Linked DNA regions of Granulimonas faecalis. The protein of the gene in region 1 interacts with the protein of each later gene in a pairwise test. Links are inferred from orthologs where the notes say so. Each region holds a gene or a part of one and is shown in the gene's direction. Other genes may lie near its edges. The genes, in order: rlmB and tsaE.

Region 1 (11,293 bases):
GCCGGCGGCCAGGGTCCCGGCGAGGGCTCCATGCTCGAGGAGTACGGCCGCAACCTCACCAAGCTGGCCGCCGACGGCCGGCTCGACCCGGTCATCGGCCGCGACTCCGAGGTGGAGCGCGTCATGCAGGTGCTGGCGCGCCGCCAGAAGAACAACCCGCTGATCCTCGGCGACCCCGGTGTGGGCAAGACCGCCATCGCCGAGGGGCTCGCCCAGCTCGTGGCCGACGGCAACGTGCCCGAGGTCCTGCGCGGCAAGCAGATCTGGACGCTCGACGTGGCCGCCCTCGTCGCCGGCTCCAAGTACCGCGGCGAGTTCGAGGAGCGCCTCAAGCGGGTGGTCAACGAGGTCATGGAGTCCGAGAGCGACATCCTGTTCATCGACGAGATCCACACCCTCATCGGCGCCGGCTCCGCCGAGGGCTCCATCGACGCCGCCTCGATCCTCAAGCCGCCGCTGTCCCGCGGCGAGATCCAGGTCATCGGCGCCACCACCGCCGAGGAGTACCGCAAGCACATCGAGAAGGACTCCGCCTTCGAGCGCCGCTTCCAGCCCGTCTACATCAACGAGCCCTCCGTGGCCGACACCGTGACCATCCTCAAGGGCCTCAAGGACCGCTACGAGGAGCATCACCACGTCCGCTACACCGATGAGGCGCTCGTGGACGCCGTCGTGCTGTCCAACCGCTACATCCAGGACCGCTTCCTGCCCGACAAGGCCATCGACGTCATCGACGAGGCCGGCGCCCGCACCCGCGTGCACAAGATCGTGGTACCCGACGCCATCGTCGAGTGCGACGCGGAGCTCGCCTCCGTGGCCGAGGAGAAGTCCCGCGCCGCCAAGGCCCAGGAGTTCGAGGAGGCCGCCCGTCTGCGCGACCGCGAGAAGGAGCTCACCGGCCGCCGCGAGGAGCTCGAGGCCCAGTGGCACGCCGAGCTCGACGCCGTCACGGTGGAGGTCTCCTCGGCCGACATCGCCGACGTCGTGAGCTTCATCACCGGCGTCCCGGTGTCCAACCTCACCGAGGCCGAGGCCTCCAAGCTCCTGCGCGCCGAGTCCGTGCTCCATGAGCGCGTCATCGGCCAGGACGAGGCCGTGAGCTCGGTGTCCCGCGCCATCCGCCGCAGCCGCTCGCCGCTCAAGGACCCGCGCCGCCCCGGCGGCTCCTTCATCTTCCTGGGCCCCTCGGGCGTGGGCAAGACGGAGCTGGCCAAGTCGCTCGCCGAGTTCCTCTTCGGCAGCGAGGACGCCCTCATCACGTACGACATGAGCGAGTTCATGGAGAAGTTCGCCGTCTCCAAGCTCGTGGGCGCCCCTCCGGGATACGTGGGCTACGACGAGGGCGGCGAGCTCACCAAGGCCGTCCGGCGCCGCCCGTACTCGGTGGTGCTGTTCGACGAGATCGAGAAGGCGCACCCTGACGTCTTCAACATCCTCCTCCAGATCCTGGACGAGGGCCGGCTCACCGACGGCCAGGGCCGCAAGGTGGACTTCTCCAACACCGTCATCATCATGACGAGCAACATCGGCGCCCGCGAGATCGCCACCACCACGCCCATGGGCTTCGGCGCCTCGGGCAAGGGCCTCTCGGACCGCGAGATCAAACAGCGCGTCACCGGCGAGCTCAAGCGGCAGTTCCGCCCCGAGTTCCTCAACCGCGTGGACGAGGTCGTGGTCTTCAAGTCGCTCGAGAGGGACCAGCTCCGCTCCATCGTCGACCTCATGGTGCGGGAGCTCCGCGACCGCCTCGTGGACGAGGGCATGTCCATCGAGCTCACAGACGCCGCCCGCGACCTCGTGGCCAAGGAGGGCACCGACCAGGTCTACGGCGCCCGCCCGCTTCGCCGCGCCATCCAGACCCTCATCGAGGACCCGCTCGCCGAGGAGCTCCTCGAGGGGAGGTGGGAGAGGGGCGAGGTCGTCTCCGTGGACGTCCGCGACGGCGCCCTCGTCTTCGACCACGTGGCCGGCGAGATCCCTGAGAAGACCGTCCGCGAGACCATGTCGCGCCTGCCGGCCCCCGGCGGCGCACCCGGCCGGAGCGCCCTCGCCAAGGGCTCCGGGGCCGGCTCCCAGGAGGCCTCGGCCTGACGGGCCTTCCAGGCGAACCCGACCGTGCGCCCGGTCCCGCACCCCGCGGGGCCGGGCGCCGCTCTGTGGGACCTCTCCCTCTGTGGGACCTCTGTCGCAGCCCCGCCGCGCCCCCACGGCGCCCGCCCGCTTTGTTAGGGTTAAGGGGCGTGCCGCGCGTCGCGGGGCGCTTCGGACAGAAGGGTCTTCATGGGGGATTTCTGCGACCGGTCGCTGTCCCTGGACGAGCGCATGGAGTGCGCCATGCGCCAGACAGCGCCGGGCACGGCCTTGCGCCGCGCCCTTGACATGATCATCGCCGGCCGGCTCGGCGCCCTCATCTGCGTGGGCGACGTCGACGCCGTCCTGGCCGCCGGCGACGACGGCTTCCCGCTCAACATCTCGTTCACGGCCAACCGCCTGTTCGAGCTCTCCAAGATGGACGGGGCCATCGTCATCGACAAGGACCTCACCCAGATCAAGCGGGCGAACTTCCACCTCAACCCCGACCCGTCGCTCCCCACCTCCGAGACCGGCATGCGCCACCGCACGGCCGCGCGCATGAGCATCCTCACCAACGCCATGGTCATCTCGGTCTCCGAGCGCCGCCAGGTGGTCAACGTCTACCTCGACGGCCGCTCCTTCCAGATCAAGACCGTCCAGGAGATCATGGACATGGTCAACCAGCTGCTGGTGACCCTCCAGTCCACGCGCCAGGCGCTGGACCGCAACCTGCTGCGCCTCACCACGCTCGAGCTCGACAACTACGTCACCCTGGCCGACATCTCCAAGATCTTCTCGTACTTCGAGGTGCTCATGACGGCCGCCGACGAGCTCGACGACCTCATCGACCAGCTCGGCAGCGAGGGCCGCACCATCGCCATGCAGCGCGAGCAGCTCGTGGGCGACATGGACGACGAGTACACCCTCATGATCCGCGACTACGCCCGCGACTCCTCCGAGGAGACCGCCCGGGAGGTGCGCCGCCAGTTCCACGAGCTCGACGCCGCGCAGCTCCACTCGTTCAAGCGCGTGGGCGCCATGCTCGGCTACGAGGGCCTCGGCGAGGACTCCATCATGGCGCCCCTGGGCCTGCGCACCCTGTCGCGCATCTCCGTGGTGCGCGAGGGCATGGCCGACAAGATCGTGGACGAGTACGGCAGCCTCCAGGAGCTCATGGACGACATCGAGGACAACCCGAGCCGCCTCGACGACATCGGCGTCAAGAACCCCGGCATCCTGGCCGACAGCCTCTACCGCATGTGGGGCAGGAAGGAATGAGCCGCTGCCGTTGCCAGGCCGAGGCGCGGCCCGCCGCCGTCGCCGCGCCCGACCCGGGCGCGGACCTCACCGTGGTGGTGGTCGCCGCCGGCTCCGGGGAGCGGTTCGGCCACCCGGGCGGCAAGGCCCTCGTCGAGGTCGCCGGCCGCCCGCTCGTCGCGTGGTCGCTCCTCGCCGCCGACGCCGCCCCCTCCGTGGCCGCGCTCGTGCTCGTCTGCCGCCCCGCCGACCTCGCCGCTATGGAGGCCCTCGTGGCCGGCCTGCCCCTGGCGCTCCCCGTCGCGGTGGTCCCCGGCGGCGACGACCGCCAGGCGAGCTGCGCCGCGGGTCTCGACGCCGTCTCGTCCGAGGTCCCCCTCGTGGCCTTCCACGACGGCGCCCGGCCCCTCGTGCGCCCCCATACCTTCGAGGCCGTGGCCGCCCGCCTGCGGGCCGACGCCTCGCTGGGCGGCGCCGTGGCCGGCTGCCCCTGCACCGACACCGTCAAGGTGGTCCGGGACGGCACCGTGTCCGCCACGCCCGACCGCGGCAACCTCTGGGTCGTGCAGACGCCCCAGGCGTTCCCCATCGAGGTCATCCGCGCCGCCCACCGGCGCGCCCGCTCCGTGGGCACCGACGACGCCTCCCTCGTGGAGGCCATGGGGCTCCCCGTGGCCGTGGTGGACGCCCAGCGCAACAACCTCAAGCTCACCTACCCGGAGGACCTGGCCGTCGTCGAGGCCGCCCTCCTGGCCGCCGAGCGGGAAGGGGAGTGACATGGCCCTCTCCATCGGCCACGGCTACGACGTGCACGCCTTCTGCGAGGGGCGCCCCCTCGTGCTGGGCGGCGTCGTCGTGCCCTGCGACCGAGGCCTCGCGGGCCACTCGGACGCCGACGTCGTGACCCACGCCCTCATGGACGCCGTCTGCGGCGCCTGCCGCCTGGGCGACATCGGCCGTCTCTTCCCCGACGACGACCCCGCCTACGCCGGCGCGGACTCCCTCGTCCTGCTGTCCCGCGTCATGGGGTTCGCGCGGGAGGCTGGGTACGAACTCCTCGACTGCGACTGTACCGTCGCCGCCCAGGCCCCCCGCCTCGCCCCGCACCGCGACGCCATGCGCTCCGCCATGGCCCGCGCCATGGGATGCGACGTCTCCCGCGTGGGACTCAAGGCCACCACGACCGAGCGCCTCGGCTTCGTGGGCCGCGAGGAGGGCATCGAGGCCTGGGCGGTCTGCCTCATGGAGCGCCCCTAGGCGCCCCGCCGACCTCCCGAACCGCCCCGTCGATGGGACACCCATGTTCGATTCCATACGCGAGGACGTCCGCGCCTTCCGGGAGCACGACCCGGCGGCCACGTCCACCATCTCCATCCTCGTCAACTCGCCCGGCATGCGCGCCGTGTGGGCCTACCGGCGTCAGCACTGGCTCTGGACCCACGGCCACCGCTTCCTGGCCCGCACCCTCTCCACGTGGAGCCGCCACCGGTTCGGGGTCGAGATACACCCCGGCGCCACCATCGGCCGCCGCTTCCTCATCGACCACGGCAGCGGCATCGTGGTGGGGGAGACCACGATCGTCGGCGACGACTGCATGATCTACCAGGGCGTCACCCTGGGGGGCACCGGCAAGCAGACCGGCAAGCGCCACCCCACCCTGGGCGACAACGTCACCGTGGGCGTGGGGGCCGCCGTGCTCGGCGACATCACCCTGGGCGACGGCTCCAAGGTGGGCGGCGGCGCCGTGGTGGTGAAGGACGTCCCGGCCGGCTGCACCGTGGTGGGCGTCCCCGGGCACGTGACCACGCGCTGCGGCGTGCGGGTGCGCACGCAGCCGGCCCACACGGACCGCCGGCGCCAGTACCTGCCCGACCCCATGGAGCAGACCGTCGAGATCCTGACGGCGCGCATCTCCCAGCTCGAGGAGCAGGTGGCCGCCCTCACCGCCCAGGCGGCCCCCTCCCAAGATGTACGATTCCAACCTGACGGCGGCGAAGCCGCCCAGGCACCCAGCGGCACTGAGGAGTGACCATGCTCGTCTACAACACCCAGACCCACCGCAAGGAGGAGCTCGTCCCCGTGGAGCCCGGGCACATCTCCATGTACGTGTGCGGCCCCACGGTCTACGACCAGATCCACATCGGCAACGGCAGGACGTTCCTCGCGTTCGACGTCATCCGCCGTTACCTCGTCTACAAGGGCTACCAGGTGCGCTTCGCGCAGAACCTGACCGACGTCGACGACAAGATCATCCAGCGCGCGAACGAGGAGGGCGTCACCGCCGCCGAGCTCGCCCGCACCTACTCCGACGCCTTCATCGAGCAGATGGGGCGCCTCAACGTGCTGGCCCCCGACATCCGGCCCCGCGCCACCCAGGAGATCGACGCCATGGTCTCCATGATCTCGGGCCTCATCGACCAGGGCAACGCCTACGCCGTGCCCTCGGGCGACGTGTACTTCTCCGTGCGCAGCTGCGAGACCTACGGCCGCGTCTCGGGCCGCAACGTCGACGAGCTGCTCGTGGGCGCCCGCATCGAGGAGAACTCCGACAAGCGCGACCCCCTCGACTTCGCCCTCTGGAAGGCGGCCAAACCCGGCGAGCCCAGCTGGGAGTCGCCGTGGGGCGAGGGGCGCCCCGGTTGGCACACCGAGTGCGCCGCCATGGTCCACCGCTACCTCGGCACACCCATCGACATCCACGGCGGCGGCTCCGACCTCGTGTTCCCGCACCACGAGAACGAGAGCGCCCAGGCCTGCTGCCGCTGGCACGAGCCGCTGGCCAACCTGTGGATGCACACGGGCATGCTCCGCGTCGACGGCGAGAAGATGAGCAAGTCGCTCGGCAACTTCCACACGCTCAAGGAGGTCCTCGACCGCTACCCGGCCGACGCCGTGCGCCTCCTCATGCTCCAGACCCACTACCGCTCGTCGCTCGACTTCTCGTTCGAGCGCCTCGACGGCTGCGTGGGCGCGCTGGAGCGCCTGCGCACCACGGCGAGGAACCTGCGCTGGGCGGCCGAGAACTCCGACGGCTCCAGCTGCGGCGGCGACGCCGCCCAGGCCCTGTCCGACGCCATCGACGCCGCCCGCGACGGCTTCACCTCGGCCATGGACGACGACTTCAACACGTCCTCGGCCCTCGCCGCCGTCTTCTCCCTCGCCAACCAGGCCAACGCCTACCTCGACGCCGCCGGGGCGGGGGCGTGCACCTCCACGCTGCTGCGCGCCTCCGACACCCTCGTGGAGCTCCTCGAGGTGCTCGGCCTGGAGAGCGTCCGGCCTCAGGCCGACCCGCTGCCCGCCGGGCTCGTGGACGTGGCCCGCGACCTCGTGGGCTTCGACGGCGACGACGTCGACGGCGCCGTGGCGGCCCTCGTGGACGCCCGCGCCGCGGCCCGCGCCGCGAAGGACTGGGCGCGCGCCGACGCCATCCGCGATGCCGTCTCGGACCTCGGCCTCGTGGTGGAGGACACCCAGGCCGGCACCCGCATCACCCGTCAGGAAGGGGGGCGCTGACCATGGCGTCCAAGAACCAGGGCCCCAGGGGCCAGCAGGGCAACGGGCAGCAGGGGAGGCGCGGCCGGGGCCGTGGCCAGGCCCCCCGCGCCTGGAGCAGCGAGGACGGCCGCCAGTGGAGGGGCCGCGACGGCCGCAAGGCGGGCCTCGCCGGCAAGGCGGGCCCTCAGGCGCCCAAGGCCCCCAAGGGGGACCGCCGCAGGGGTGCCCAGGGCAAGGGGAGCCCGCAGGCCGCCCGCCGGCAGCCGCGTGCCGAGGAGCGCGTGCTCGTGGAGGGCCGCCGCGCCGTCGACGAGGCCCTTGCCGCCGGCGTGCCCGTGAGGCGCGCCCACATCGCCCTCAACAAGGGCAGCCAGGACCCCAAGCTCGCCCGGCTCGCCGCCACCTTCGAGGCCGACGGCGTGGAGGTGGACATCTGCTCCAAGGCCCGCCTCGACGCCATGTCGAGTCACGGCGCCCATCAGGGCGTGGTCGTGGAGCTCGATGACTTCCCCTACGCCGACCTCGAGGACGTCGTGGCGGCCGCCGGCGACGGCGACGCGCTCGTGCTCGTGCTCGACCATGTGACCGACGAGGGCAACTTCGGCGCCATCGTGCGCTCCGCCGAGGTCGCGGGCGCCGCCGGCGTCGTGATCCCCAAGGCCCGCGCCGCCTCCGTGGGCGTGGGGGCCTACAAGACGTCGGCCGGGGCCGTGCTCCACGTGCCGATCGCGCGCGTCTCCAACCTCGCCACGGCGGTGGACCGCCTCAAGGAGGCCGGGTTCTGGGCCGGCGCGGCCACCGAGCACGCCGAGCAGGACGTCTGGGACGCGCCGCTCGGCGGTCGCTTCTGCCTGGTCATGGGCAACGAGCAGACCGGCGTGAGCCGCCTGCTCCTCGACCGCTGCGACTTCTCGTGCCGCCTGCCCCAGCGCGGCCGCGTGGAGTCGCTCAACGTGGCCCAGGCCGCCACGGTCATGGCCTACGAGTGGATGCGGCGCCTCCGGGAGGCCGGCCGCGAGGGGGGCGTCGACCGTGGTTAAGGGGGCCCCTCGGGCCCTCCTCGTGGTGGACGGCTACAACGTGCTCTTCGCCGACCCCCGCTACCAGGACCTCTTCGACGAGCCCGACGGCTCCGTGCCCGAGCGCCTCGGCACCGACCCGTTCGGCCGCGCCCGCGAGGCGCTCCTGGCCGACGTCGCCGCCTACGCCCAGCACGAGTACGAGGCCGTCATCGTCTACGACGGCGCCAACAATCGCGGGGAGCACCGCCCCGAGACGAGGCGCGGCGGCGTGCGGGAGGTCTTCTCCCGCAGGGGCGTCTCGGCGGACACCGTCATCGAGGGGCTTGTGACCGAGGCGCGCGACTCCGGCCGCCGGGTCACGGTGGTCACCTCCGACGGCACGATCCAGGCCACGGTGGAGGGGCCGGGCGTCACCCGCGTGTCGAGCCGTATGCTCGTGCACGAGGTGGCGGCCATGAACCGGTCCATCGAGCGGGAGCGCGAGGAGCGCACGTGGTCCCGCATGAGCCTGGAGGACCGCCTGGACCCCGAGACGGCGGCCAAGCTCAACGCACTGCTCGGGCGCCGGGTCTAAGCGCTATCATCGTCCCTGCGCTGATGTAGCTCCAACGGCAGAGCACCCGACTTGTAATCGGACGGTTGTCGGTTCGAATCCGACCATCAGCTCCACCCACCGACGAAGGCGGCCCGCGGGCCGCCTTTTTTCTCGGTACGATTTGGGTGCGTGGGTGGCGCCTCCGATCGGAAACCCCCGTAATGGCGGTCGTATAGGGTTGTCTAGCTGGGGTTGTGCAGAAACGATGGTATGGATACACCCGGGTCCGGGGTATACGTTGACACGGATTTGCCCCGGGCGTAGTATCACTAGCGCGTTGTGGGTCCAGCACCTGGCAGCGCGGCTTGAAAACGGATGGGGATGTGGCACAGCGGCAACTGCGGCGGACTGTAAATCCGCTCCCTATGGGTTCCTTGGTTCGAGTCCAAGCATCCCCACCATGCCCGTGTAGCTCAGTCGGTAGAGCACTTCGTTGGTAACGAAGAGGTCACCGGTTCAAATCCGGTCGCGGGCTCCATTTCAAGCATGGCGGTGTAGCTCAGTTGGTCAGAGCACGCGGTTCATACCCGCGGCGTCACTGGTTCGAATCCAGTCACCGCTACCAGGTTATCTTGCGGTCCCTCCGGGGGCCGCTAGACATATTTAGCACGTAGGCATCAATGGCTGCGAAGCGGGAAGTCCTGTTTCCAGAAGGAGGATGGCACATGGCCAAGGAGAAGTTCGAGCGTACTAAGCCGCATGTCAATATCGGCACCATCGGCCACGTCGACCACGGCAAGACCACGCTGACCGCCGCGATCACCAAGGTTCTCTCCGAGACCCCTGGCTGCCGCGCCAACTTCACCGCGTTCGAGGACATCGACAAGGCCCCCGAGGAGCGCGAGCGTGGCATCACCATCTCCGTCGCCCACGTGGAGTACGAGACCGAGAACCGTCACTACGCCCACGTCGACTGCCCCGGCCACGCCGACTACATCAAGAACATGATCTCGGGTGCCGCCCAGATGGATGGCGCCATCCTGGTCATCGCCGCCACCGACGGCCCCATGGCCCAGACCCGCGAGCACATCCTGCTCGCCCGTCAGGTCGGCGTGCCCTACATCGTCGTGTTCCTGAACAAGTGCGACATGGTGGACGATGAGGAGCTCATCGACCTCGTCGAGATGGAGACCCGCGACCTCCTGTCCGAGTACGACTTCCCGGGCGACGACCTCCCCATCATCCGCGGCTCCGCCCTCGGCGCCCTCGAGGGCGACGAGAAGTGGGTCGAGCAGATCCGCGCCCTCATGACCGAGGTGGACAACTACATCCCCACCCCCGCCCGTGACAACGAGAAGCCGTTCCTGATGGCCGTCGAGGACGTCATGACCATCTCCGGCCGCGGCACCGTCGCCACCGGCCGTGTCGAGCGCGGCCAGCTCCGCCTCAACGACCCGGTCGAGATCGTGGGCATCAAGCCCACCTCCAACTCCGTGGCCACCGGCATCGAGATGTTCCGCAAGTCCATGGACTTCTGCGAGGCCGGCGACAACGTGGGCATCCTGCTCCGCGGCGTCAAGCGCGAGGAGATCGAGCGCGGCCAGGTCCTCTGCAAGCCCGGCTCGGTGACCCCGCACAAGAAGTTCACCGCCGAGGTCTACGTCCTGACCAAGGAGGAGGGCGGCCGTCACACCCCGTTCTTCAACGGCTACCGTCCGCAGTTCTACTTCCGCACCACCGACGTCACCGGTAACATCTCCCTCCCCGAGGGTGTCGAGATGGCCATGCCTGGCGACCACGTCACCATCACCGGTGAGCTCATCTACCCGATCGCCATGGAGGAGGGCCTCCGCTTCGCCATCCGCGAGGGCGGCCACACCGTGGGCGACGGCCGTGTTGCCACCATCATCGAGTAACTCGCTTCCTCGATCGTGAAAGCCCGGCACCTCGAGTGCCGGGCTTTTTTGTTGCCGACCGTTCCCACCTCTGCCGTGCCCATCCCGTGAACGTAGGATTTGGTGGGCCATCTCTGTTGACGGCTTACCGGCGGGGTGGTAGCGTAATCACTCGCGCATGGCTGTGACGTAAGAGCGGCCATGTCCGGTACTTGGGAAGGAATCCATTCATGCGTACTCTCGTCACCCTTGCGTGCACCGATTGCAAGCGTCGCAATTACACCACCTACAAGAACAAGAGCACCCATCCTGAGCGCATGGAGCTCAAAAAGTACTGCCGGTGGTGCCGTCACCACACGCTGCACAAAGAGACGCGCTAGAATAGAGTCTCACACAGCCCAGTAGCTCCAATGGTAGAGCGGCGGTCTCCAAAACCGTTTGTTGTGGGTTCGAGTCCTACCTGGGCTGCCAGCCAATTCACCGGCCCTCCCTATAGGGACGGGCCGGTTTTTAATGTCTAGTCGAGAAGTCCGAGCTTTGTGGAGGACATGAGCCCCATGGCCAAGAAGGACCGCAACAAACGAGCCGCCCGCAAGGCACGTCAGGCCGAGCGTCAGCGCAACGAGGCCCAGGCCCAGATCATGGCCGAGAAGGCCCCCGAGAAGGCCCCGGCCAAGTCCGAGGGCTCCAAGGCCCCCGCCAAGGCCGCCAAGTCCGGCAAGCCCGGTCTCATCAAGCGTGCCACCTCCTACTTCGGAGAGGTCCGCTCCGAGATGCGGCGCGTCGTCTGGCCCTCCCGCGAGGACCTCAAGAACTACACCGTCGCCGTCGTCGCCATCCTCGTTGTCTTCGGTGTGGCCATCTGGCTCATCGACTCCGGTGTCGTGGCCGCGCTCATCGGTTACTCCGGACTGAGGGGATAGGCCATGGCCAAGCGTTGGTATGTGATCCACACCTACTCGGGCTACGAGAACAAGGTCAAGACCGACCTCGAGCGCCGCATCGAGTCCTAC
Region 2 (16,334 bases), 240 kb from region 1 along the record:
CCATCCCCGACCTCCTCGCCTACGACCTCATGCCCTCGGTCTACACCACGGAGTTCGCCCTGGCCTTTGGCGAGTACGCCGCGGCCGGCGGCCGCCAGGGGGCCTACCACCTGGCGCTGGACACCGGCATGACGCGCATAGGCGTGCCCTGGGCCGAGGCCGTGGAGTTCCGGCGCGCCGTGGACTTCCACTCCGGTCTCGTGTGCGCCGGCACCTTCACGCACTTCGCCACGGCGGACGTGCCGGGCGACTGGGACTGGGAGCTCCAACGCAGCCACTTCGACGAGGCTGTGGCGGCCCTGCGCGACGCCGGGTTCGACCCGGGCCTCGTTCACTGCGACAACACCCCCTCGGTGGTGCTCCACAAGGACACCCACTACGACATGGTGCGCGTGGGTATCGGCCTCTACGGCCTGCACCCCTGCGAGCCCAGCCGCGACCACATCGACCTCGAACCGGCCATGGCCGTGCGCGCCCGGGTCACCCGCTGCGGCTGGCCGCCGGTGGGTACGGGGGTCTCCTACGGCATGACCTGGCGCGTGACCACCTCCTCGGTGCAGGTGGCCACGATTCCCGTCGGCTACGCCGACGGCTACGGGCGCATCCTCTCCAACCGCGCCGAGGTGCTCTGCCGCGGCCGGCGCCACCGCCAGGTGGGCAACGTCTGCATGGACCAGTGCATGTTCGCCGTGGAGGTCAACCAGGTGCGGCAGTACCGCCCCTGCGGCCCCGTGGAGGAGGGCGACCTCGTCACCCTCATGGGTGTGGACGGCGACGAGGAGATAACGGCCGAGGAGCTCGCCGAGCTGTCGGGCACCATCAACTACGAGGTCGTCTGCGACTTCGGCCTCAGGCTCGAGAAGGTCTACGTCTAAGGGGGCAGCTATGGCCATGCTCAAGATCCCGGGTTACGAGAATCAGCGCCCCGGCGAGGTGCCGCTGTCGGCCGTGCGCGACCTCCTCGGCGACTGCCGCAGGTGCCCGCTCTGCGAGACGCGCACGAACATCGTGTTCGGCGACGGTGACGCCTACGCCCGCGTGGTCATCGTGGGCGAGGCCCCGGGCAAGAACGAGGACCTCTCCGGCGTGCCCTTCGTGGGTGCCGCCGGCAAGAAGCTCGACGCCCTGCTCGAGATCGCCGGCCTCAGGCGCGATGAGGTCTACATCTGCAACGTCCTCAAGTGCCGCCCGCCCTCCAACCGCGACCCGCGGCCCGAGGAGATCGCGGAGTGCAGCCCGTTTTTGCGGGAGCAGATCCGTAGCGTCTGGCCCGACGTCATCGTGTGCCTGGGCAACTTTGCCACGAGGTTCATCCTGCGTACCGAGCAGGGCATCACGTCGCTCCGCGGCCGCTTCTACGAGACGGGGCACTTCCACGTGCTGCCGGTGTTCCACCCCGCCGCGGCCATCTACGACCGCACCAAGCAGGCGAGCCTCGAGGCCGACTTCGCGCTCCTCGGCCAATGGCTGGCCGAGCACCCGGCCGCCCCTGCCCCCGCGGCGGGCGGCGTCCCCGTGGGGGAGGAGTGACGATGGGAGTCACCTGCGACGATACCGCCATGGACGGCCTCACCCGCACCGGGGAGGGCCGCTACGCCTCCACCTCGGCCGAGGCCACCCAGGCCCTGGGGGAGCTTCTGGGGGCCCTTCTCGGCGAGGGCGACCTTGTGATCCTCACGGGCGACCTCGGGGCCGGCAAGACCCAGCTCACCAAGGGGGTGGCCCGGGCCTTGGGCTGCACCGACGACGTCACGAGCCCCACGTTCAACATCATGGCCGTCCACCGGGGCGAGACCCTGGACCTCTACCACTTCGACCTCTACCGCCTGGACAACGCCGACCAGCTGGGCGACGCCGGCGTGCTCGACGTCGCCGGCGTGGAGGGGGCGAGCCTGGTGGAGTGGGGCGAGGCCTTTGCCGACGACCTCGGCGACGAGCGCCTGGACGTGGCCATATCGCGCGCACCCGTGGAGGGCGGCGCCGAGCCGGCCCGGACCGTGGAGGTGCGGGGCGCGGGCGTGCGGGGCGCGGAGCTCGCGGCGGCCCTGGACGCGGCGGTGGCGGGGTCCGTCGGCTGAGGCCCGTCTCTTCATGGGCGTCCCGGGGAACTAGAATGGCGTGGTGCAACCCGAGCCTTTGGAGGACCTGCCCATGACCACACCAGACCGCGTCGTCCTTGCCTTCGACACCTCCACCGACGAGCTTGCCTGTGCCGTGGCGCGGGTGGGCGTTGGCGACGGCCGCCGGCGCGTGGAGGTCCTGGCCTCGGGCGACCGTCCGTGCCGTCGCCAAGCCAACGTGGAGCTCGTGCCCACGTGCCTTGGCCTTCTCGACGAGGCGGGCCTTTCCATGGGCGACGTGGACCGCGTGGTGGTGGGCCGCGGCCCCGGGTCCTTCACGGGGGTGCGCATCGGCATCGCCACGGCCAAGGGCCTGGGCTGCGGGCTCGACCGCCCGGTGGCGGGCGCCTCCACCCTGGACGCCGTGGCCTGGCGCGCCTGGGCCGCCGGCGTGCGCGGCCTCGTGGGCGTGGTAGGCGACGCCATGCGCCGCGAGGTCTACCCGGGCCTCTATGGCGTGGACGACGAGGGACCCAAGCGGCTCTTCTCGGTGGAGACGGTGATGAAGGCACCGGCCGCCGCGGCGGCGTGGGCCGACCGCGCGGACGGCGCCGACATCCAGCTCACCGGCGACGGTCTCAGGAAGTACCGCGGGCTCTTTGCCGAGGCGGGCCTCACCGCCGTGCTGCCCGAGGCGCTCTGGCACCCCACGGGGGAGTCGCTGCTCCTCTCGGCCGCGGCCGACCCCGCCCTCTGGGAGGGCGACGGCCATCCCGCCCTCGTCCTGCCGGTGTACACGCGCCTCTCGGACGCCGAGGAGAACGAGCTCAAACGCCTGGGCATGGCCGAGCCGGCCACCGTGGCCACCACCGGCGTCGACGACGCCCTGGCCGGCCGCCACCTCCAGCTGCGCCCCATGGGCGTGAACGACGCGCCCCAGGTGGCGCTGCTCGAGGACGCCGTCTTCGCCGGCACCGAGCACACTCCGTGGAACGAGGCCATGTTCTCCCAGGAGCTGGGGGCCGAGGGCCGTACCTGGTGGGTGGCCCACGACCAGGGCGAGGTGGTGGGCTTCGCCGGCGCCCAGATGGCCGGCGACGACCTCGAGGTGCTCGACGTCTGCGTGAGCCCGGCCCGGCGCCGGGAGGGCGTCGGCCGCAGGCTCCTGGCCCGGGTGACCTACGACGGCCAGATGCTCGGCGCCCGCACGGCGTCCCTCGAGGTCTTCGAGGACAACGCCGCCGCCCGGGCGCTCTACGGCTCCGTGGGCTTCTCCGAGGCCGGCCGGCGCCCCGACTACTACGGCAGCGGCCGCGACGCCCTCATCCTCACGGCGTCCCTGCCCCTCTCCATCGCCGCCAGCGACGACCTGCCCGACCCCACGGCCGCCGTGGAGCCCTGGCCCATGGTCGACGCGGGCCGCACGGCCGAGGCTGCCGCTGCCGTCGAGGCGGCAAAACCGCTGGTGCTGTCCATCGAGAGCTCCTGCGACGAGACCGCCATGGCCGTCATCGACGGCACGGGCGAGATCGTGGCCAACGTGGTGGCCACCCAGATCGACTTCCACGCGCGCTTTGGCGGCGTGGTGCCCGAGATCGCCAGCCGCAAGCACACCGAGGCCGTGGTGGGCGTCTTCGAGGAGGCCATGGCCCAGGCGGGCGCGCACTTCGGCTGCAAGACGCTTCTGGTCTCCGACCTCGACTGCGTGGGCGTCACCCAGGGCCCTGGCCTCGTGGGCGCCCTCGTGGTGGGCATCGCCTTCGCCAAGGGGCTCGCCGCTGCCGCCGGGATCCCCCTCGTGGGGGTGAACCACCTGGAGGGCCACCTCTACGCCAACCTCTTCGAGACCCCCGACCTCGAGCCGCCCTTCGTGGCGAGCCTCGTCTCGGGTGGCCACACCATGCTCGTGCACGTGCGCGGCTGGGGCGACTACGAGGTGTTGGGAGAGACCATCGACGACGCCGTGGGGGAGGCCTTCGACAAGGTGGCCAAGGCCCTGGGCCTGGGTTACCCCGGCGGCCCCGTGATCAGCCGCCTCGCCGAGCAGGGCGACCCCAGGGCGGTGGCGTTCCCGCGGGCCATGCTCCACAGCCACGACTACCGGTTCTCGCTCTCAGGCCTCAAGACCGCGGTGATCACTTACATCGAGGCCGAGAACGCCGCCGGGCGCCCCATCGACCTGCCCGACCTCGCCGCGAGCTTCCAGGCCGCCGTCATTGACGTGCAGGTGGCCAAGGCTCTCACGGCCGTGGAGGAGTGCGACGTGGACGACTTCTGCGTGGGCGGCGGCGTCGCGGCCAACCCGGCCCTGCGTGCGGCCTACCGCGAGCGCCTGGGCGAGCGGGGTGTGCGGGTGACCGTGCCGCCCATGAACGCCTGCACCGACAATGCCGCCATGATCGCGCTGGTGGCCCTGCGCGACTACCATGCCGGCCGGCTGGTCCCGCTGTCGATGGACGGGGACCCCAACATGTCGCTGTAGGGGCGCCTGCTGTCCCGGCCTCACCGCCCGGCCATGCCAAAGCGAGCTTTGGCATGGGATTCTCGCCCGGTAGGTGCCAAGAGCCCATGCTGGAGGCCGCTACGGCATGGGTTTCTCGGCGTCTGGAGGCCAAAACCCATGCCACAGGCCCCTCCGGCATGGAGGCATATCATAAAGTGAGAAACATGCGAAGTGACAGATGGGCCAGGCACCGCTGTCACACCACTGTCACCGCTGTCACGCCTTGGAGAAGGACCACAGCGCCCGCGCCTGGGAGAGGGTGCGTTCCAGGTTCCAGGGCTGCTCGGTCCTCGGCTCCGAGTTGGGGTCCATGACCTGCAGGCGCCCGGCGTCGTCCACGGCGGTGAGCACGATGAAGTGCCCGCTGCTCGTGAAGTCGCCCGGGCCCATGGAGGCGATGACGGGCCTGCCTGCGGCCAGCTCCGCCCGCACGGCGCCGGCGTCGGCCGCCACCGGCCGCGACGCGAGGCCCACCGAGGCGGCGCCCTCGTCCATGAGGGTCCAGGCGGTGAGGCCGTCGGTCACATGGCCGCCCCGCTCCGACAGGCGCGCGGCGTCCACCGGCGTGAGGTCGCCGCGCCCCGTGACCGCCACGTACACGGCCGAGAGGCACGTGGGCCCGCAGCCGGCCTCCCCGACGGTCTGCCCGGCGTAGGGCTCCCCGGACCAGGCGGGGTCGGTCTGGTACAGCCGCGGCACGCTGCCCTGGCGCCACTGCCCCGCAGGGTCGCTCGCCCACGAGCCGTCCGCCGCCCGCGCCGCCGTACCCGCCAGACCAAAGGCCACGGCCACGAGGCAGAGGGCGACCACGGCCGCAAGGACCATGAGCACCATGGCGCCCACGCGTCGGTGGGGCGGTTCCTGCCAGGACGCCGGTGCGGGAAACGCCGCGCTCTCGTCCGGGTAGGGGTTGGCGGCAACGGTGGTGGGTCGCGTGTCCATGGGGTCCTCCTCACGTCGCGTCTCGGTGTCCCCATCGTCCGCCCTGCCTCCCGGAAAGTCCGTGACGGGCGCCTTACGCTTGCTGACAAGCCCGTAAGGGTGGCTTACGAATTCCTTACGGTGGCCTGACAGGGCCGTCCGGCACTCGCAGTCCCCCTAGACTGGGGGCAACGGAGCGGGGAGAGGGGAGAGCCATGGGGGAGGGACGAGAGGGGCGCACGCCGCGGGTCCTCGTGGTGGACGACGACCCGGCCATCGTGGGCCTGGTGGGCGCCTTGGTGGAGGGCGAGGGCCTGGGGTTCGTGGGCGTGGGCAGCGGCGAGGAGGCCCTGGCCGCCGTGACCGACGGCCCCGTCGACCTCGTGGTCCTCGACGTCATGATGCCGGGCATGGACGGCTTCGAGACGTGCCGCCTCCTCCGCTCCCGCGAGCCCGACCTGCCGGTGATCTTCCTCTCCGCCAAGGACGACGAGACCAGCCAGGTGGTGGGCCTTACCATCGGCGGCGACGACTACGTGGCCAAGCCGTTCCGCCCCCGCGAGCTCGTGGCCCGCATCCGGGCGCGCCTGCGCCGCAGCGAGGGTTCCTCCCACGGCCTGCGGGTGGGCCCGCTCGCCCTCGACCCCGTGGCGCACCGGGCGTCGCTCCTCGACGTGCCCCTCAACCTCACTCCCACGGAGTTCCGCCTCCTCCAGGAGCTCATGGCCGCCGACGGCGACCCCGTGCCCGTGGGCGACCTGTTCCGCCGCGTGTGGGACGCCGAGCCGGACGCCTCGTCGCGCAACACTGTGATGGTGCACATCCGACGCCTGCGCGCCAAGCTCGAGCGTGTGGACGCCTCCCGCGGCTACGTGCAGACCGTGTGGGGCGTGGGCTACCGCGTGTCGGGCGACGGCCGGTGAGGCGGCGGGCCTCCCGCAGCGAGCAGGCCCGCGTCCTGGCCCGCCGTGTCGAGGGCCGCACCGTGCTCGCGGTGGCCCTGTGGACGCTGTTCTGCCTCCTCGTGGCGTGGGGCTCGCGGGACCTTGTAAGCGCGCTCGGCGAGGCCATCGCAGCCAACGACTCCGCATGGGCCACCTACACGGTGGAGGACTACAACGTCCTCGCGGAGACGGGCCGCTTCTCAGACCCCCGCAAGGCCTATCAGGTGGTGGGCGGCTACGACGAGGCCACGGGCGAGGAGGTCTTCCGCGTGCGCGACATCACGCTCTACACGCGCCTCCACGACCTCAAGGCCCCTGCGGCCGTCGTCGTCTACCTGAGCGGGCTGGTGGTCGTGTTCCTCTGGGCGCAGCGCCGCTACCTCGACGCCTTCGACGACCTCGCCGCCGCGGTGACCGACCTCGTGCGCGACCCCGCGGCGCCGGTGCGCCTGCCCGAGGAGCTCTCCGTGGCCGGGCGCGAGCTGGAGTCGGTGCGTCGGGAGCGCCTGGAGGCCGACGAGGCCGCGCTCGCCGCGGAGCGCCGCAAGGACGAGCTTGTGACCTACCTGGCCCACGACCTCCGGACCCCGCTCACCTCCGTGACCGGCTACCTCGAGCTCCTCGACGAGTCACCCGACCTGCCCGAGGACGCTCGCCGTCGCTACGTCTCGGTGGCCCACGGGCGCGCGGTGCGCCTCGGCGACCTGGTGGAGGAGCTCTTCGAGATCTCGCGGTTCAACCTGCAGACCATCCCCCTGGAGAGGAGCCGGGTCGACCTCGTGCTCCTCGGCGAGCAGGTGGCCGAGGAGGCCATGCCCGACGCCGCGGCCCACGGCCTGACGGTGCGGGTGGCGGCCGACGGCCCGTGCGTGGCCGCCGTGGACCCGGGCCGGGCCGCCCGCATGCTCTCCAACCTGGTGAGGAACGCCGTGGCCCACGGCGACGACGGCACGGAGGTCGTGGTGGGGGTGGGCCGCGCCTCCGACGGCGGCGTGCGGATGACGGTGCGCGACAACGGGCCCGACATCCCGGAGGAGCTGCTGCCCCACGTCTTCGAGCGGTTCGTGCGAGGCGACGACGCCCGTGGCGACGGCGCCGGGGCCGGGCTGGGCCTCTCCATCGTGGAGGAGATCGCCCGGGCCCACGGCGGCCGCGTGTGGGCGGAGAGCGCCGGCGGCACGACGACGTTCACGGTGGAGCTGCCCCGCTGACCCCGCCTCGTCCCACCACCCGGACACTTTTGTCCCAATGGTCGGGCACTTTTGTCCCACCGGCCGGGGCTGCCGCTCGGGTACCTTTGTCCCGTCGGCCACCGGAGGAGGACCCATGGACGTGCTCGCCCTCGTGTGCGCCCCGCCGTTGGACCCGGCGGCGCAGGCGCCGCTCTACCGCCAGCTCAAGGATCGCATTCTGCAGGTCATCGCCGCGCGCGCAGTGGGTCCCGACCAGCCGCTGCCCTCCGAGCAGGAGCTCTGCCGGGCCTTCGGCCTCTCCCGGGGCACTGTGCGCCGCTGCTTCGACGAGCTCGCCCGCGAGGGCCGCGTGGTGCGCTGCCGGGGGCTCGGGACCTTCGCCCGGTGGCCCGAGGAAGCCGAGGACATCTCCACGGCCCTCAACTTCTCCGGGCAGGTGCGCTCCGCCGGCGGCGAGCCCTTCTCCCGCCTGCTGGACCTCTCCGCCGTGCCCGCCCACGAGCGTCAGGCCCGCCAGCTCCAGGTGGCCGAGGGCACGCCCCTCTGGCGGGTGGTGCGCGTGCGCATGGCCGACGGCGAGCCGCGGCAGTATGTGACGGCCTGGGTGCCGCAGGACCTCGTGCCCGGCCTCTCCCGGGGGCAGGTGGAGGGCACGGGCTCCCTCTACGCTGCCATTGCCGCCGGCAGCGGCAAGCTCCCCGCCCGGGCGCTGGAGGCCTACGAGGCTTGCACGCTGGCGGCGGGGGAGGCCCGGGCCCTTGGGCTGGAGCCCGGCGCCCCGGCCCTGCGCTGTGTGCGCCAGACCCTCGACGGCGACGGTCTTCCGTTCGAGACGAGCGTCATCCTCATGCCGGCCGCCCTCTCGCGGTTCGTGCTCGATGTCTCCGCCGAGGGCACCGCCTACCGGCGCGCCTAGGGTCGCGGCGCGCGCGGACACCGGCCGCCGCCCCGCCGCAAACGTACAGAACGTTCAGCATCAGGAGGCTGTTTTTCCCCACGCTCCCCGAAAAGGCCTGCGGGCGGTCGTATCTTCGAACCGTCCTTCAGACCCCTTGCAGAGAGGAGCACCATGACCCCCGCCAAGCCCGCCTCCGAGATGAGCCGCGCCGAGCTCGCCGCCTATATCGACCAGTCGGTCCTCAAGCCCGAGTTCACGGTGGAGGACATCAGGAGGTACGCCCAGGAGGGCATCGACTTCGGCTGCGCGACCATCTGCATCAACCCGTCGAGCCTGCCCATCGTGGCCCCCATGGTGGAGGGTACCGGCACCGGTCTCTGCGTGGTGTGCGATTTCCCCTTTGGCACCAGCTCCACGGCCTCCAAGGTGGCCCAGGCCGAGGCCATCATGGACGGCTACGACATCCAGGACCTCGACATCGTGGCCAACTACGGTCGCCTGCGCTCCGGCGACCTCGACTACGTGACCGAGGACATCCGCGCCGTCGTGGAGGCCTGCCACGCCAGGGGCGTCCTGGTGAAGGTCATCATCGAGACGGACGCCCTCACCCATGGGCAGATTCAGGACGGCACCCGCTGCGCCGTGGCCGCCGGCGCCGACTTCATCAAGTCGTCCACCGGCTTCTACACCGGTGGCGAGCAGCGCGGCGCCACCAACGAGGTGGTGGACCTCATGATGGAGGCCGGGGAGGGCGAGATCCGCGTCAAGGGCTCCGGCTGCATTCGCGACCGGGAGCACTTCCTCGAGCTCATCGACAAGGGCATCGATCGCATGGGCATCGGGTACCGCTCCACGCCCGAGGTGCTGGGGGAGTAGGGCGGCTGCCGCGGGGTAGGGCGGCTGCCGCCCGTCGGCGCCACCTGTACCCCCCCCGTCGGCACCCCCGTCGGCACCTGAATGCGATTGAGGGCGACTTCCAGCGCGGAACCATGCCGGAAGTCGCCCTCAATCGCATTCAGGGAGGCGTAATCCGCCCCCGAGCGCGTTCAGGTGCGGGGAGGGGCGCCCTCAATCGCGTTCAGGTGCCGATAAGGGGGTGGTGTCGAGAGGGAGGGAGCTGGCGGCGCCGAGGCGCCGAGAGGTGCGCGTCGAGGGGTGCGCCAACCGGCCGCCAGGCGCAGGCTCGGGCGCCGGTGGCTAGAACAGCCGCTCCGCCGCAAGCTCCCCCGCCGGGTCGCACCGCACGGCGCTGCGGAGCCCGTGGCGCTCCAACGCCTGCAGCTGCTCGTCGGTGGCGCCCGTGTCGGTGATCAACAGGTCGATGTCGCCTGGGTCGCCCCAGTGGAAGCTCGACGTGCGGCCGATCTTCTCCGAGTCGGCCACCACCACCCGGGTGAGGGCGTGGTCGAGCATGGCGGCGTTGACCGCCGGCTCGGGCGCCGTGGCCGAGGTGAGCCCGTGTATGGGGGAGAACCCGCTCGTGCCCAAGAAACACTTGGTGGCCGTCACACGCTCGATGCAGCGCAGGGCGTCCTCGCCGGTCATGGACGCCTTGGGAGGCCGGATCTCTCCGCCGGTGAGCAGCAGCGACACGTGGGGCGACGAGGCCAGGAAGAGCGCCTTCCCGTTGTTCGTGACCACGGTCACGTCCTGGGCGCGTATGTGCTCGACGATGGCCAGGGCCGTGGAGCTGGCGTTGATGAAGATGCAGTCCCCGTCCTCCACGAGGGAGGCGGCCTCGGTGGCGATGGTCCTGATGGAGCGCACCCGTCTCGTTCCGGAGGGCCTTCCCAGGGGGTTGTCCAGCACCGCCTTGCCGTGCTGCCGTACGACCACCCGCTGCTCCTCGAGGTAGGAGAGGTCCCGTCGAATGGTGAGCGGCGAGACCTCGAAGCGCTCGGCGAGTTCGGAGACCGCCACCTCCCCTCGCTGCTCCACGAGGACCATGATGGCGTCGCGTCTCTCGGCGACAAGGTCGCGGCTGCGTTTCATCGGCACTCCCGTCCGTGGGTCCCTGGGGACAGTATAGGCCCCATTGTTTTTCATCCCACGGTTCCATGGAATACGTTCATATAAATCGTGGGTTATGTTCGTATTATACGAACGAATGTCCTTTTGAATGGAGCTCAGGGACAATACGCGCACGGGAATATAAAACAGCAGGTAGATTAAGGTAAAAACGGATGTACCGCTCAGGGGCAATATCTGGCCGTTCGGGGATGATCGCGGATTCATAGTCCATTTCCCGTCAAAACGTTCATATTTCAAGCGAGGGGGAACGGATTAATGGATGTTTCCCCACGGCTTGTCGGTGGCGGGTGCGCCCGCCTGGAGGAGAGCGAGGTGGATCGGTGCTGTCCGCTCTTGTGCAGGAGCCCTTCGTCTAACTCGATGTGGTCGCACGTGACTGGGAGGACGCCGTGCGCACGGCGGTCGCGCCCTTTGTGGAGGCTGGGATCGCCACCCAGGGTTACGTGGACGACATCGTGCGGGGCGCCAAGGAGCTCGGTCCTTATTTCGTGCTGGCCCCCCATGTGGCCATACCCCACGCGCGCCCCGACCAGGGCGCCTTGGGCAACGGCATCGGCGTGGTGCGCCTCGCCGAGCCCGTGGAGTTCGGGAGCGAGGCCAACGACCCTGTGAGCTACCTCTTCCCTCTGGTGGCCGCCGACGACGGCGGGCACCTGCAGGCCCTGATGTCCCTTGCAGAGCTGCTGGGCGACGAGGGCTTCTATGTGGGACTCGACGAGGCAGAGACGGCCGGAGAGGTGCTGGACCTCATCCGGGAGAAGGAAGGAGGCCTCTGATGGCCAAGAAGTACCGTGCGCTGGTGTGCTGCAGGGCGGGCATGGGCTCGTCGATGATCCTCAAGATCAAGTGCGACCAGGTCATTGCCGAGGAGGGGCTGCCCATAGTCACCGAGCACGGCAACCTCGACTCCATCCTCGGGTTCACGGGCGACCTCGTCATAACCATGTGTGACCTCACCGACGAGCTCAACGCCGACCCGCGTGTGCCCGCGGCGGTGGGGGTGAAGAACCTCGTGGACAAGGAGGAGATCCGCCGCGTCCTCAAGGAGTGGGCCGAGGCCCAGACCGAGTAAACGAACCGACAACCGCCCGTCCGGGCCCCGAGAGGAACCCATATGGTAGACATGTTCCTTATGCAGCTGCGCAACACGGCTGTGATCATGGGCGTCTTCGCCCTCATCGGCCTCCTTCTCCAGAAGAAGTCGGCCGTGGACGTCTTCTCCGGCACCGTCAAGACCATCATCGGCTTTCTGATCTTCAACATCGGCTCCGACGCCATGTCGGCCCAGGTGACCATTTTCTCCGACATGTTCAACAGGGCGTTCTCCGTCTCCGGCGTGGTGACGCAGGTCGAGGTGGCAACGTCGCTCGCCCTGCAGACCTACGGCACCGAGGTCGCCCTGGTCATGCTCGTCGGCTTCGTCTGCAACGTGCTGGTGGCCAAGTTCACCCCGTTCAAGGCCATCTTTCTCACGGGCCAGCACTTCCTCTACTTCTCCTGCGTGCTCGCCCTCGTGTTCATCGGCCTCGGGGCCCCGTTCATGGTGACCGTGCTCCTGGGCGGCCTCGTCCTCGGCGTCTGCGGTGCGGCGTTGCCCATGCTCTGTCAGCCCTTCGTCGACAAGGTGGCCGGCGGCCGGACCTTCGCCATCGGCCATTTCAACGCCATCGGCTACATGATCGCGGGCTACTGCGGCAAGCTCTTCGCCAAGAAGAACGACGCCGACCTCGCCAAGGGCGCCGTGGAGGAGCGCGAGCTTCCCGAGTTCTTCAAGCTCTTCAAGGACTTCGTCTTCTCCGTGGCCCTGTTCATGATCGTACTGTTCTACATCGTCACCATCGCCTGCCTCGTCACCGGCCACTTCAACGACGTGGTCAACGAGAGCACCGGCGCCACGTTGGCCGGCCAGTACTTCGGTAACGACCTCTGGTGGCTGTGGCCCTTCCTTGCCGGCCTGAAGTTCGCGGCCGGCATGTCCGTCCTCATCTTTGGCGTCCGCCAGTTCATCGCCGAGATCACCGCCGCCTTCGTGGGCATCTCCGAGAAGCTCGTTCCCAACGCCCTGCCCGCCGTCGACTGCCCCGCCATCTTCCCGTTCGCCCCCAACGCCGTGATCATCGGCTTCATCGGCTCGTTCCTGGGCGGCCTGGCGGCCATGGCCCTCATGGTGCTGTTCCATAGCGAGACCATCATGATCCCTGCGGCCGGCATCTGCTTCTTCTCCGGCGGCACCTGCGGCGTCATGGGATACGCCTACGGCGGCTGGCGCGGCGCGGCCCTCGGCTCGTTCCTCATCGGCATCGTGCTCTGCGCAGGCCCGCTGCTGCTGTACCCGCTCTTCTCGGGCCTCGGCATCGCCGGCGCCTCGTTCCCCAACGTCGACTACAACGTCATCGGATCGATCGTCTACGGCATAGGCTCCTTCTTCCAGTGACACCTGTCGGCCCTAGGGATGCTGTGCGGGGCGGGCGCCGTGGGTGCCCGCCCCGGGATGGGAGAACCCCATGACTGGTTTTCGCGACCTCGGAAAGGGGAAGGCCCAGGGCGGCCTCCTCGTGCAGGTGCTCGACGACGCCCCCTGCGTGCTTATGGCAAAGGCGGCCGGTTTGGACTTCCTGCTCCTCGACGGCGAGCATGGCAACCTCGATGCGGGGTCGCTCGGGTCGCTGCTCCTGCTCGCCGACGCCTGCGGGCTGCCCACCGTGGTGCGGGTGCCCGAGCTCAGCCGGGACTGGGTGTCGCACACGCTGGACCTCGGTGCGACGGGGGTCATGGTTCCCATGGTGGAGACGGCCGAGCAGGCGCGCCTCCTTGTGGGGTGGTCCAAGTACCCGCCCCTGGGGCGGCGAAGCTACTCTGGAGGCGGTCACACCCGCTTTGGCCCCAGCGGCGGCCACGGCCCGACCATGGGGGCCGCCAACGACGGCACCCTCGCGGTCGTGCAGATCGAGACGGTGGCCGGGGTCGAGAACGTCGACGAGATCCTCTCCACCCCCGGCGTCGGCGCTGCGGTCGTGGGCCCCTGTGACCTCGCGATCTCGCTCGGCCGCCCGGACGAGGTGGGCTGTGCCGAGGAGCTCGCCCTCATCGACCGCGTGCGCGACGCCTGCAGGAGGCACGGCCGGGCCTTTGGGATCATCGGGTCCAACGAGCTCCTCGGCACCTATGCCGGAGACCTCGACCTCATGGTGAGCGCCATCGACGCCCATCTGCTGCGCGACGCATTCGCCGGGGCCCGTGCCGACTACGACCGTCTGCTGGGAGGGGGTGCGCGATGAGCGACGACCTCCGTGCCGTCCCCTCTTTCCGCTCCTCCGTGCGGGGCGTCGCAGCCTATGCCGCCGGTACCGCGGCCTCCCTGCTCGCCGCCTTCGCATCGGGGGCCCTCGCCCAGGTCACGGGCTCGGTGCTCTGGCTCCTGGGGGCGTTGGCGGCCGTGCCGGTCGCCTGGGTGCTCAGCCGGCGGGCTGCTGCGGCGGCGCGCGACGCCGTGAGGCCCGCACCCGTGATCGAGTTCGACGGCGATGACCTCGTGCTGCCCCCGGCCGGTCGCGGCGGCGGGCGAAGGCGCGTGCCCTGCCGCTCGGTGACGGCGTTCCGCACGGAGGTACGCGGTACCTCGTGCGTGCTGCTGCTCTGGGGCGACTGGGTGGACCACCCAGCCGGTTTCGAGGCCCTTGCCGTGGGGTGCGACGGCCGCGCCGACGCCGACAGGCTTGCCTCCGCGCTCGCCCGCGCCCTCGGCGACCGTGGTGTCGCCCCGGCCGACCATGACCGCCCCGTCCCATCTTTGACGACTTGAGGAGAACCCATGCACTTTGAGAAAGACCAAGCGAGGACGTTCCTCGACATCATGGCGCGGTCGCTCCGCGACTACGTGGGGGCCATCGATTACGGCGCGCTGGCCGACGCCAAGAGGCTCATCCTTGACGCCGAGGCCGCCGGCGGACGTCTCCATGTGACGGGCATCGGCAAGCCGGGGCATGTCTCCGGGTACGCGGCGTCGCTGTTCTCGTCCACCGGGACCCCGGCCTATCAGCTCGACGGCACCGAGTGCGTCCACGGCAGCGCCGGCCAGGTGCTTCCCGGCGACGTCGTGGTCGCCATCTCCAACTCCGGCGAGACCTCCGAGCTCAAGCGCTCGGTGGAGTGCCTCAAGGCCAACGGCGCCCGTATCGTGGCGCTTACCGGCAAGCCCGGGTCCTGGCTGGCGCGCAATGCCGATGTGGCCCTCATCGCCGGTGTCGAGCAGGAGGGGGACGCCATGAACAAGCCGCCCCGTGCCTCCATCCTGGCGGAGATGATCGAGCTCCAGTGCCTGTCGATCCTGCTTCAGGCGGAGCGCGGCTTGGACCCCGAGACCTACGTGCGCTGGCACCCGGCCGGCGCCCTCGGTGCATCCATCCTCGGCACGCAGTCGGCGGTGGTCTGACCATGGCGGCTTTTTCCGGGGTCATCGTCCCCATCCTGACCCCGTTCGGCCGCACGGCGGGGCAGCCGCTGGTGGCGGGGAACGCCGACACCCTCGTGGAACGTCTCGTGGGCGCCGGAGTGGACGGCCTGTTCGCCTTTGGTTCCAACGGCGAGTTCCATGTGGCCTCCGACGACGAGCGGGTGGCATACACGGCGCACCTTGTGGAGCGGGCGGCCGGCCGGGTGCCGGTCATCGCAGGCGTGGGCTCCTGCTCCACGGCGGAGGCGCGGGAGCTCGTCAAACGGGTCCAGGACACCGGTGTGTCGGGTCTCTCGGTGGTGAACCCGTACTTCCTGCAGCCGAGCGACGACGAGCTCGCGGCGCACTTCGAGGCCGTCGCCGACGCCGCCGAGGTGCCGGTCCTGCTCTACAACATCCCCAAGGCCACGGGACGCGTGATCGCGCCGGCCGTCGTGGCCAAGGTTGCCGCCCACCCTTCCATCGCCGGCATCAAGGACAGCTCCGGCGACCTCGACCTCCTCGCCTCCTATATCGAGGCGGGCGATGGCGCCCTTGACGTGCTGGTGGGCTCCGACGGGATCATCTCTGCGGCCCATGCCCTCGGCGCATCCGGCGCCGTGGCGGGAACGGCCAACCTCGTGCCCGAGACGGTCGTGGGCCTTTGGGCCGCCCTTGAGGCGGGCGAGACCGGGCGCGCCTCCGAGCTCCAGGCCGCGCTCGAGCCGGTGCGGGACGTGCTGCACCTCGGTGCCGTGCCCCAGATGCTCAAGCGCCTCGTGGAGCTGTCGGGCTATCCGGTCGGGCCGGCCCGGCTCCCCGTGGAGGAGGCTGGGCCCGAGGCCGATGCCGCCGCCCGTGCCCTCGTGGCCGCGCTTGCGGGGGAGGAGTGACCATGGGGCTGCAGAGGGCCGAGGTCGGCCAGCGACTGGCCGATGGATGGGCCTTTGCCGTGGTGCGCCCCGAGACTCCGGAGCGTGCCCTCGAGATCGCCGAGGGGTGTCTCGCCGGCGGCATGGACGCCCTCGAGGTGAGCTTCACCGCACCCTGCGCCGTCCGGGCCATCGAGGCCATCGTCGGGCGCTTTGGCGACGAGGTGCTTGTGGGCGCCGGCACGGTTATGGACGAGGCCACGGCATGCATGGCCCGGATGGCGGGGGCGCGCTTTGTGGTGTCCAACTGCCTGTCCGAGGCCGTCGCGGCCACATGCAACCGCTACCAGCTGCCCTACGCACCGGGCTGCACATCGGTGACGGAGGCTGTGAGGGCCTTGGAGCTCGGGGCGTCTTTTATCAAGTGCTTTCCTATATCCAGCGTTTACGGCCCCTCCCTGGTGGGTCTGTTCAAGACGC

The links.
Region 2: the proteins of rlmB (region 1) and tsaE interact in binary tests that used the Escherichia coli proteins (3 or more experiments, as listed by UniProt). The link is inferred for Granulimonas faecalis from one-to-one orthologs.

The regions. Positions count from the first base shown.
Region 1 is NZ_BQKC01000001.1:506,791-518,083, forward strand. What follows is about bases 6,106-8,858. They hold rlmB (23S rRNA (guanosine(2251)-2'-O)-methyltransferase RlmB), read left to right. Parts: upstream 6,106-6,848; coding sequence 6,849-7,868; downstream 7,869-8,858. Other genes in these bases: cysS (cysteine--tRNA ligase), read left to right, coding at 6,106-6,846; OR600_RS02270 (NYN domain-containing protein), read left to right, coding at 7,861-8,424. Also shown: OR600_RS02235 (ATP-dependent Clp protease ATP-binding subunit), read left to right, coding at 1-2,091; DNA integrity scanning diadenylate cyclase DisA, read left to right, coding at 2,281-3,351; ispD (2-C-methyl-D-erythritol 4-phosphate cytidylyltransferase), read left to right, coding at 3,348-4,106; ispF (2-C-methyl-D-erythritol 2,4-cyclodiphosphate synthase), read left to right, coding at 4,108-4,587; cysE (serine O-acetyltransferase), read left to right, coding at 4,631-5,359; more of cysS, read left to right, coding at 5,362-6,105; tuf (elongation factor Tu), read left to right, coding at 9,111-10,301; rpmG (50S ribosomal protein L33), read left to right, coding at 10,511-10,660; preprotein translocase subunit SecE, read left to right, coding at 10,838-11,203; transcription termination/antitermination protein NusG, read left to right, coding at 11,207-11,293. UniProt on the Escherichia coli protein: Specifically methylates the ribose of guanosine 2251 in 23S rRNA.
Region 2 is NZ_BQKC01000001.1:268,132-284,465, forward strand. What follows is about bases 316-3,305. They hold tsaE (tRNA (adenosine(37)-N6)-threonylcarbamoyltransferase complex ATPase subunit type 1 TsaE), read left to right. Parts: upstream 316-1,532; coding sequence 1,533-2,078; downstream 2,079-3,305. Other genes in these bases: alr (alanine racemase), read left to right, coding at 316-875; OR600_RS01250 (uracil-DNA glycosylase), read left to right, coding at 886-1,530; tsaD (tRNA (adenosine(37)-N6)-threonylcarbamoyltransferase complex transferase subunit TsaD), read left to right, coding at 2,152-3,305. In the rest of the region: more of alr, read left to right, coding at 1-315; more of tsaD, read left to right, coding at 3,306-4,542; OR600_RS01265 (C39 family peptidase), read right to left, coding at 4,780-5,505; OR600_RS01270 (response regulator transcription factor), read left to right, coding at 5,700-6,407; OR600_RS01275 (sensor histidine kinase), read left to right, coding at 6,404-7,639; OR600_RS01280 (GntR family transcriptional regulator), read left to right, coding at 7,755-8,537; deoC (deoxyribose-phosphate aldolase), read left to right, coding at 8,691-9,395; OR600_RS01290 (DeoR/GlpR family DNA-binding transcription regulator), read right to left, coding at 9,717-10,511; OR600_RS01295 (PTS sugar transporter subunit IIA), read left to right, coding at 10,913-11,326; OR600_RS01300 (PTS sugar transporter subunit IIB), read left to right, coding at 11,326-11,622; ulaA (PTS ascorbate transporter subunit IIC), read left to right, coding at 11,665-12,984; OR600_RS01310 (HpcH/HpaI aldolase family protein), read left to right, coding at 13,055-13,828; OR600_RS01315 (hypothetical protein), read left to right, coding at 13,825-14,352; OR600_RS01320 (SIS domain-containing protein), read left to right, coding at 14,362-14,982; OR600_RS01325 (dihydrodipicolinate synthase family protein), read left to right, coding at 14,985-15,875; OR600_RS01330 (beta/alpha barrel domain-containing protein), read left to right, coding at 15,878-16,334. UniProt on the Escherichia coli protein: Required for the formation of a threonylcarbamoyl group on adenosine at position 37 (t(6)A37) in tRNAs that read codons beginning with adenine.